DNA from 3 places in the Stenotrophomonas sp. T8 genome. Region 3 is predicted to be linked to each of the others. Evidence: predicted binding sites of a transcription regulator. Region 3 holds the regulator's gene; each other region holds the start of a gene.
The links. Region 3 encodes FliA, which starts transcription of late flagellar genes. Its sites were predicted from a motif close to TAAAGTTTNNCNNNCNNNGGCCGATAA; they were not measured.
Positions count from the first base shown of each region.

Region 1: a site for FliA is predicted at 1,919-1,945, ahead of ACSDHM_RS16915 (methyl-accepting chemotaxis protein). Genes of this name have one in related genera too.
Region 2: a site for FliA is predicted at 1,718-1,744, ahead of ACSDHM_RS04510 (methyl-accepting chemotaxis protein). Genes of this name have one in related genera too.

Region 1 is NZ_CP195329.1:3,645,027-3,648,299, reverse strand. It holds gene ACSDHM_RS16925 (ABC transporter substrate-binding protein) at 1-659, opposite strand, end outside; gene ACSDHM_RS16920 (arylamine N-acetyltransferase family protein) at 932-1,771, opposite strand; gene ACSDHM_RS16915 (methyl-accepting chemotaxis protein) at 1,974-3,273, shown strand, end outside.
Region 2 is NZ_CP195329.1:955,859-959,131, forward strand. It holds gene ACSDHM_RS04495 (DUF2628 domain-containing protein) at 1-719, shown strand, start outside; gene ACSDHM_RS04500 (hypothetical protein) at 775-1,029, shown strand; gene ACSDHM_RS04505 (hypothetical protein) at 1,173-1,565, shown strand; gene ACSDHM_RS04510 (methyl-accepting chemotaxis protein) at 1,776-3,273, shown strand, end outside.
Region 3 is NZ_CP195329.1:1,736,682-1,739,954, reverse strand. It holds gene flhF (flagellar biosynthesis protein FlhF) at 1-120, shown strand, start outside; gene ACSDHM_RS08200 (MinD/ParA family ATP-binding protein) at 107-994, shown strand; gene ACSDHM_RS08195 (RNA polymerase sigma factor FliA) at 991-1,734, shown strand; gene cheY (chemotaxis response regulator CheY) at 1,792-2,184, shown strand; gene ACSDHM_RS08185 (protein phosphatase CheZ) at 2,184-2,789, shown strand; gene ACSDHM_RS08180 (chemotaxis protein CheA) at 2,792-3,273, shown strand, end outside.

The sequences.
Region 1 (3,273 bases), 1.9 Mb from region 3:
CCGGCCTTGATCGCCTCCACTTCTTCGAACAGCGCCTGCAGCGCGTCGGCGGGGCGGGATGCCGGCGCCGCCACCGCCTGCTGGATCGCGGTGAAACGGTCAGCCAGCACGCGGTGGCCGGGATGCGCCCGCGCCCATGCTTGCAGCGGCTGGCGCACGCCGGCGGCGGCATCCAGGCGCTGCAGATCGAACAGGGTGATCGCAGCCGCCGACGTCTCGGCCCGTTCGATCGTGGCGTGGCGCAGTTCGCGGCTGAGAAACAGATCGTAGGCTGCACCGCGGCCCACCGCGATGCGCAGCCCCTCGCGGTCGAGGTCGGTCACCTGCTGCGCGGGACTGTCCTCGCGCACCAGATAGGTGCCTTCGATCTCCACGTACGGAGCACTGAAGGCGATGCGGTCGGCACGTGCCGGATCGATGGCCAGGAAGGCCAGATCCCAGCCGTCTTCGCCTGCCGCAGCGACCACCGAGGCTGCGGCATCGTGACAGGTGAAGCGTGCCTGCACACCCAGGCGCTGCGCCAATATCGCGGCCAGCTCCACCGACGGTCCGCGCGGCGAGTGCGCATCGCCCTGCGCCAGCACCGGGTTGCCCAGGTTGATCGCCACGCGCAGGAAGCCCTGCGGTGCCAGCGCACTTTGGTGATCGGCCAGGGACATGCAGGACTCCGCGAGGAAAGGGGCACCCAGCATGCCAGCGCTGCCCTGCAAGGAGTGTCATGCTGCACGACTGCAGGATGGCCTACCTTCCGTTTGCCGACGAGGCCGCAGGTGTGGGCATGGACTTGGAGGTGAGCCTGGAGCGTGGCCGAGATCTGCGAAAGTGAAGGCAACCCGATTGCGTTGCAGGCGCGCACGGTTCCGTAGAGCCGAGCCCATGCTCGGCTGCTGTTGACCCAGCCGCCCAAGCTCAGCCGGGCATGGGCTCGGCTCTACAAGGTCGCGGCGCGTGAGCGCTGCAGCCAGTCGTTGATCGCCGGATCGAGCCGCGGGTCTTCGGGCAACTGCATGCCGAAGCGTTGCTGCAGCACGTCGCGCACGTCGGCAACATCGTGCAGCGGACGCTTGTCCGGTGCCTGGCCGGGGCGGTACTCGGTGTAGTTGCCGCTGCCGATGGTGCGTCGCCAGTCCGGCCCGGTCAGCGACGCGCGCAGTTGGCCAGGGAAGCTGGAGTCGGGATGGGTGCACACGTACCAGTTGCCCACCACGTTGTCGATCGGTGCGGGCACGTGCAGGTCGAAACGGTACATCGCCCGCCAGCCGTCACCGGATTCGGCGTACAGCACGAAATCCCCCTCGCCAGGCAGCCGCTGCAGCAGATAGCGTTCGTGCGGCGTGGCCTGCGGCTGCGGATCATGCAGCCGCAGCGGCACGGTCGGGGTCAGGCTGCCGAAACCGGCATCCACCAGCCAGTCATCGCCGTCCACCTGCACGCGCAGCAGCAGGTGGGTCCGTGCGGTCAGTTCGCCGTCCTGGGCAGCCAGCAGCACGCGCGCGGTCAATGGCTGCGCATCGAAGCCCAGCGCCTGCAGCAGCGACAGCAGGCCCCCATTGAGTTCGAAGCAGTACCCGCCACGGCGCTCGTCCAGCAGCTTGCGCTGCACGCTGTCCAGGTCGATCGGTACCGCATCGCGCAGCAGGCAGCTGAGGGTCTCGAACGGCAGCACTGCGTTGTGGCGCTGCTGCAGCAGGGTCAGGCCGGCCAGCGTCCGCGGTGGCGGTGCATCCAGCTGCAGGCGCTGCAGGTAGCGGGGGACATCGAGCGTCGTCATGGCGGCACCGGGCGGGGAGGAACGTCCACTGTGCTCCCCCAACCGGGGCTGAGGTCAAGGGCGCTGGTCGTGTCACGCCAGCGTCGCCTGCACCCGGTACAAAGGCCGCGTCCGCCAATCACCGCTGGGCCAGGACGACGAAAGTTCTAAAGTTGCCTTGAATCCGGCCGATACAGGTGTGTCCTTCTGCCTGGAGTCTGTCATGTCGGCCGTTGTCTCCCACCTCCGGTCCCTGCGCACGCGGCTTGCGGCGCTGCGCCCGGCGTCCTCCGGCCTGCTGCTGTGGCTGCAACCGCATCGGCTGAGCGTAGCCAACAAGCTCAAGGCGACCTTGTGGGTCTGTGGCCTGGGACTGGTCGCAATCGCAGCCGTCTACGCCTGGACCGGGCATGCCAGCACGCAGGCTGCGCGCAGCCAGGCCAGCTACCAGCGCGGCAGTGACCTCGCCGCGCGCCTGGCCACGCGGGTGGCCGAAGCGCGCCGCCTGCAGATCCAGTATGCACGCAGTTTCGATGATGCCGACCGCGCGCAGCTGCTGGCCACGCAAAAGGCGCTGCAGCACGATCTGCAGGCGCTGCGCACGATGCCGATGGATGCCGGCCGGCGCAAGGCCCTGCAGGCGTTGACCGAAGCTGCAGGCGCGTTCTCGCAGGGTGTGGCCGCCCTGTTCGAACGGGTCGACGAGATGGGCCGTGGTGAGGCCGGCCTCGCCGCGCAGCTGCAACAGGCTGCAGACACGCTGCAGGGGCAGGTGGATGCGCAGCAGCGGGATGCGCTGGCGTTGTCCCTGCAGAAGATGCGGCGGCAGGAGGCACTGCTGCTGCTCGACGGTGATTCCACCCACGCCGACCGCGCCAGTGAAGAAAAGCTGCCGTTCGATCTCGCGCTGGCGGGCCTGCCCGCGGATGCGCAGGACACCCTGCGCACCGGAATGGAGGCGTATCAGGCCGCATTGCTGGGGTATACCGCTGCCCGTGTCGGCCTGGATGTGGAAGCGCAGTCGCTGCTGGATACCGCTGCGGGCGTAGCGCCTGCGCTGGCCGCATTCCAGCAGGCACAGGCCGCGGCACTGGCCCGTGCCCAGGCCCGCCAGCTGGCTGGTGCGCGCACGATGAGCGTGCTGTTTGCATTGACCGTGCTGCTGGTCGCCGGTGTGCTGATCACCAGCCTCGTGCTGGTGCTGCGTGCAGTGCGCCAGCCGATCCAGGACACCCTGCACTTCGCCAGCGACATCGCCGACGACCGCCTGGACACCACCCTGCGCGTCTACAACGCCAACGACGAGATCGGCCAGCTGGCGCAGCGCCTGGTCGACATGCAGCAGCGCCTCCGCGCGCGTATCGAGACCGAGCGTGCCGTGGCGCGCGGCAACACCCGGGTGCGCCAGGCATTGGACAGTGCGCAGACCGGTTTGATGGTGATCGATGCGGAAGGGCAGGTCGCCTACGCCAACCCGGCACTGCTACAGCTGCTTGACCTGCGGAACGAAGCGCTGGTGGGCA
Region 2 (3,273 bases), 780 kb from region 3:
GCAGGGCGCCAAGGCGATGGAACTGGCCGGCATTCCTGTTCTCGTCACTCTGGTTCTTCTTCCGGCGCATGCATGCGTGGGGCGCGATCTGGTTCATCCTTTCGCCGTTGCTGATGACCACCTTCGTGCTGCTGGGGCTGCCATGGTTGTCCTTGCTCTCTTTCCTGGTGTTTCGCGTACTTGCAGGAATTCTGGCGAATCCGCTGTACCTGTCGCATTGCCGAAGGATTGTCCGCAAGGTTGATGCCGAGCATCGCGGGGCACATCGGCGGCACCTTGAGCTGCAGAAGGCTGGTGGTGTCAGCTACACCGCTCTGGTGATCGCCTTGGCGGTAACGGCCTCACAGAACACCCTGATCAAACTGATCGTTGGTTCGATATCAGAGCCAACGCCCACGCAGTCTGCTGTGCACGTGGCGGCGAACCCGCCGTATCTGCCGGACCCGCAGATGGAGGAAGCAGAGCGGGTGGCGTACCAGGAGCAAATGCGTGCGATCACAATGACGGCGTGGCCAGCAGGTGTCCCCATCGAGGGCAATGCCTGCATTGTCGAGCTGCGACTGGCGCCCCCGGGGCGAGTGCTGGAGGCCAATGTTCTGGAGCCGTGCACGTTGAACGACGCCCAACGCGAGATGATGCTGGGTGAAATCAGGCGCACGGACTTCACGATCGAGGGGAAGATGCGGTTCTTCAACCGGCATACCCTCATTGGATTGTGATCGCTGACATCCGGCGAGAGTCGCTCTGGAAATGGTGCATGCAGGGAGATTATTGGTGAAAGAACAGCTCTTGACGATCGAGGAAGCTTACATGGCGATGTTCTACTTCCTCCAGATCGACTATTCCCGCGGCCCCAGCGATGAGATCGGGGGGCTGCTGGGTTCACTTGGCTGGAGTCTTAAGGAGGATCGAAGCCCCACGGATCCAGGTGCGTGGGAGGACTGGTTGGACGCGGTGAGAGCGTCCATGGGGAACAGCGAGGAGGGCATAAAGGATATGAGTGCTACCTACACTGATCTGAAGCGGTAGCCGGATTGTTGCGAGCTCCCATGGGTAAGGTGGGCAGGGGTAGTCCGTATGAATCAGGAATTCTTCAGGACAGAAATGAAGCCGAAGACGAAAGTGGCCATGCCGAGTCATGAAGCTGTTGGCTTCAGATTGATGGTTCGATAATGAGCATTTCGCTGTTTCTGGAAGTCGAAGCCGGTGCCGATCTGGGTGCCGTGCTGCACGCCCTGGATTCGATCCAGGCCGAGTACTCCGACGGTACTGACGGTCTGCGTGGATATCTTCCAGCATCCAACACTGGCTTCGGGTTCGGCATCGTCGACCCGCCGGAAGCTGTCGTAGCGGAAGGGATTGAGGCCTCGTGGCAGGTGGGCCTGCTCGGCTCGTTTCATTTCCGCGCGAGCGGGTTTGAACGTGCCTGGGAGGAAATATGCCACTTCATCAAGCGTTACGCCGCGACGTGCGAGTTCCAGTTTGTGCTCTCCTTCCAGTTCGAGAGCGTCTATGCGGCAAGTCTCGGGAAGGCTCTGGTCTTCCCGGGGCCTGTTGCCCTGTAATGCCAGATAGCGGGGCGGCAGGCCCCGGCCTTATCCTATTCTCGGTACACGTGGCGATATGCCTTCTGGATATAACGCCCTCGTGGGTCGCCCGCTTTCACACCTGTCTGCACAGTTCCAGAGTTTTGGATCGATATAATAATATCGCCCTATAAAGTTTCCCTTGCCTGCGCCGCCATCGATCATACGGCCATGATCAAGGGAATTGAGATGCTCGCCTTACGCAACCTCCGAGTGGGATCCCGGCTGGGTGCCGGGTTCGGTTTGCTGCTGCTGTTCATCGTGGCCATCGTCGGCCTGGCGCTGTACGGAAACCATCTGAAGTCTGCCCAGTTCTCGAAAGTGGTGGACGTCAACATGGTGAAGATGCGGCTGTTGAACGAGATGCTGGATACCAACAACGCAGTGTTGATGCACCGCAGGCTGATGGTGATCAAGCGCGGCGAGGATTTCGACAAGGATTATCAGAAAGCGCAGGAGCTGTCGCAGACCTACGATGGTATCTGGGCCAAGTACATCAAGATTCCACGCGACGCCACCGGCGATGCCCTGGTTGCGAAAATCGACGCGGCACGCAAGGCGACAGACGCCTCCACCCAGCATCTGCACGAGCGCATGAAGGCGGGTGATTTTGACGGTGCGGCCAAGGAACTGCTCGCCGAGCACGGACTGGCTACCGCATGGAACGAGACGATCTCGACCCTGCTGCGGCATCAGGAGACACTGACCGCGCGCAGCCGCGAGGAATACCGTTCAACCGAATCCTGGACCGGCACGCTGTCGATCGTGTTCGGCGTGCTGAGCCTGATACTGGGCTCGCTGGCCGCGTGGGCCATCACCCGCAGCCTGACCCGCCCGCTGGAAGGTGCGGTGAAGCTGGCCGACGGCATCGCCAACGGGCGGCTGGACAACAGCATCGACGCGTCCGGCAACGATGAGGTGACGCAGCTGCTCAGGTCGATGCAGCACATGCAGGCGCAGTTGCAGTCGGTGATGGCGGCGCAGGGCGAGTTGGCCCGTCAGCACGATGCAGGCAGCCTCAGCTATCGCATGGACGAAGGTGCCTTCCCCGGCGACTACGGGCGCATGGTGCACGAGACGAATGCGCTGGTCGGCTCGCACGTGCAGGTGCAGAACCGGCTGATCGAAGTGATGAAGCATTACGCCCGTGGCGACCTGTCGGTGGACATGGATCCGCTGCCGGGCGAGAAGGCGGCGATCACCCAGGCAATGGACGAGACCAAGACCAGCCTGTCGGCGATCAACAGCGAGATCCGCCGGTTGGCGACAGCGGCCGCGGCAGGCGACTTCAGCCTGCGCGGTGACGAAGGTCGCTTCGCCTACGATTTCCGCGACATGGTGGCCGGGCTCAATCGTCTGATGCAGACCACCGACGAGAACCTGGTACAGGTGTCGACGCTGCTGCAGGCTATTTCGCGCGGTGACCTCACCGTACGCATGCAAGGTGATTTCCACGGCGTGTTCGCCCGCATGCGCGATGACTGCAACGCCACCGTCGATCAGCTCAAGCAGATTGTCGGCCGCATCCAGTCCAGTGCGTCCAGCATCAACCTGGCAGCGGGCGAGATTGCCTCGGGCAACACCGATCTGTCGCGGCGTACCGAGCAGCAGGCGGCGAACCTGGAAGAGACGGCGGCGTCGATGGAGGAACTGACCTCCACCGTGAAGCAGAACGCCGAGCACGCAC
Region 3 (3,273 bases):
CAGGACGTTCCGGACGACCTGCACCGGGCCAGTGCGGCCAATCTCGTACTTCGCCTTGAAGATTTGCGCCGAGCGGCCGATATGCCCTGCAACCCGGAGTTGAACCATGCCGTCGCGTGAGTACGCCAAGCTGACCAAGACCTTCCCGCTGTCGGCCACCCGCAGCGAGCCGCTCGGCCCTGTGCGCACCATCGCCGTGACCGGCGGCAAGGGCGGCGTGGGCAAGACCAACGTGTCGGCCAACCTGGCCGTGGCGCTGGCCGGCATGGGCAAGCGCACGCTGCTGCTGGACGCCGACCTCGGCCTGGCCAACATCGACGTGATCCTGGGCTTGAACCCCACCTATACGCTGGCCGACCTGGTTGCCGGCCGCTGCTCGCTGGACGACGTCATCGTCGAAGGCCCGAACGGCGTGCTGGTGGTCCCGGCCGCGTCCGGCCGCCGGCACATGGCCGAGCTGGCCCCGGCCGAGCACGTCGGCCTGGTCAACGTGTTCTCCGAGCTGGAACGCGAGCTGGACATCATGGTGGTGGACACCGCCGCAGGCATCACCGACGGCGTGCTGACCTTCTGCCAGGCCGCGCAGGACACCGTGGTGGTGGTTTGTGACGAGCCGGCTTCAATCACCGACGCCTACGCGCTGATCAAGGTGCTCTCGCGCGAACGTGGCGTGGACCGCGTCCAGGTGGTGGCCAACATGGTGCGCGACCCCAACGAGGGCCGCGTACTGTACGAGAAGCTGACCCGCGTCTGCGAGAAGTTCCTCGCCGATGTCTCGCTGAACTATCTGGGCTGCGTGCCGCAGGATGACTGGCTGCGCCTGTCGGTGCAGCGCCAGCAGCCGGTGGTGAAGGCCTACCCGTCCAGCCCGTCCGCACTGGCCATCACCGAGATCGCGCGCCGCACGGCCCGCTGGCAGGCGCCCACCGAACCACGCGGCGGCGTCGAGTTCTTCCTCGAACGCATCCTCAAGCAGCGCGGGGTGGCGGCATGAAAGGCGCGGCCCAGTACAGGGAAGTCCAGCGCTCGGCGGCCAACGACGTCATCGCCCAGCACTCGGACCTGGTGCGGCGCATCGCCCACCATCTGGCCGCGCGCCTGCCGGCCAGCGTCGAAGTCGACGACCTGATCCAGGCGGGCATGATGGGCCTGATCGAGGCTTCGCGCAGCTACGACGCCGACCAGGGCGCCTCGTTCGAGACCTATGCCTCGATCCGTATCCGTGGCTCGATGATCGACGAGATCCGCCGTGGCGACTGGGTGCCGCGCTCGGTGCACCGCCGTGCACGCGATGCTGCGGCCACCATCCGCCGCCTGGAACAGAGCAGCGGCCGAGCCGCCAGCGCCACCGAAGTGGCCGCCGCGATGGAGATGCCACTGCCCGAGTACCTGCGCCTGATGGAAGACGCCGCGCGTGGCCAGGTGCTGAGCCTGGAGTCGCGCATCGAGGACCAGGGCGAGCTGGACACGGTCGCCCAGGGTGGCCCGACCCCGCAGCAGGTGCTGGAGCGCAGCGAGTTCGGCCGCGAGCTGGGCAAGGCCATCGGCCATCTGCCCGAGCGCGAACAGCTGGTGCTCTCGCTCTACTACGAGCAGGAACTCAATCTGAAGGAGATCGGCGCGGTGCTCGGCGTGAGCGAGTCGCGGGTCTGCCAGATCCACGGCCAGGCGGTGCTGCGCCTGCGCGGCCGGCTGAAGGTATTCGAGGCCGTCGACGCCGGCCTCGAAGAATGAACATCCCCGAGGCAGCTGCCCCCGGCCGCCCGGAATGAACAACAAAGGAACTCTGCTTTGAACAAGAACATGCGCATCCTGATCGTGGACGACTTCTCGACCATGCGTCGCATCGTCAAGAACCTGCTGGGCGATCTGGGCTTCACCAACACCGCCGAAGCCGAGGACGGGCATGCCGCGCTGTCGCTGCTGCAGAGCCAGCCGTTCGATTTCGTGGTCACCGACTGGAATATGCCGGTCATGACCGGCATCGAGCTGCTCAAGGCGATCCGTGCCGACGCCAAGCTGAAGACCCTGCCGGTGCTGATGGTCACCGCCGAAGCCAAGCGCGAGCAGATCATCGAAGCGGCCCAGAACGGGGTGAACGGCTACATCATCAAGCCGTTCACCGCGCAGACGCTGGAAGAGAAGCTCGGCAAGATCTTCGAACGCCTGGCGGCCAGCGCCTGATGGACACCACGGTCGACAAGAATGCCCTCGCCCTGCGCCTGCAGGAAGCACTGGACGCACTGGAGTCCGGTGACGAAACCGCCTGGCGGCAACGCATCGACGGACTGGTCGCGCTGCGCACGCAGCCGATGATGAGCGGCCTCTCGCGGCTGGCCCGCGAGCTCGGGCAGGCCCTGGGTGAACTGCCGACCGTGCCCAGCGAGGCCGGCGAACTGGACGATGCCTGCGCACGCCTGGACCACGTGGTGGCGATGACCGAACAGGCGACGCACCGCACCCTGGACCTGGCCGAGGAATGCCGCAGCCTGACCGAACAGCTGCGCGCCGAAGGCCTGCAGCCCGGCCAGGATGCACAGCTCGAGCGCATCCGCCACAACCTCACCGAGATCGCCCTGACCCAGAGCTACCAGGACCTGACCGGGCAGATCATCCGTCGCGTGGTCGGCATCGTCCGCCGCGTGCACGAGGGCTTCGGCGCGCTCGGCCTGCCGCCGGAACAGCATCGCACCGATCCGGAACTGGCCGGGCCGGCACTGAAGGGACTGGACCGCCACGCGGTCTCGCAGAACGACGCCGACGACCTGCTGTCGGACCTGGGGCTGTAAGCATGAGCGCGGTATCCGACGACATCACTGCCGATTTCATCATCGAGGCGCAGGAAATCCTGGATCGCCTGGGCGAACAGCTGGTGTCGCTGGAGCAGGCACCACAGGACACCGAGCAGCTCAACGCGGTGTTCCGGGGCTACCACACGCTCAAGGGCGGCGCCGGCTTCCTCGGCGTCACCGCCATGGTCGAGTTGTGCCACGCCGCCGAAGAAGCGCTGGGCATCGCGCGCGCGGGCCAGGCCGTGCTGCAGGCCCATCACTTCGATGCCGCCCAGCAATCGCTGGACTACCTGCAAGCGATGCTGGATGCAGTTTCCTCCGGCACCGAGCCGGGCTATGCGCCGCCGGAGCTGATCGCCCAGTTCGACATGCATGGCGGTGCCGTGGCTGCACCCGCCGCCGCAACAGCTCCCGCTGCGGGTGGCAGCGACCTGATCACCGACGACGAGTTCGAGGCCCTGCTCGACCAGCTGCACGGCGG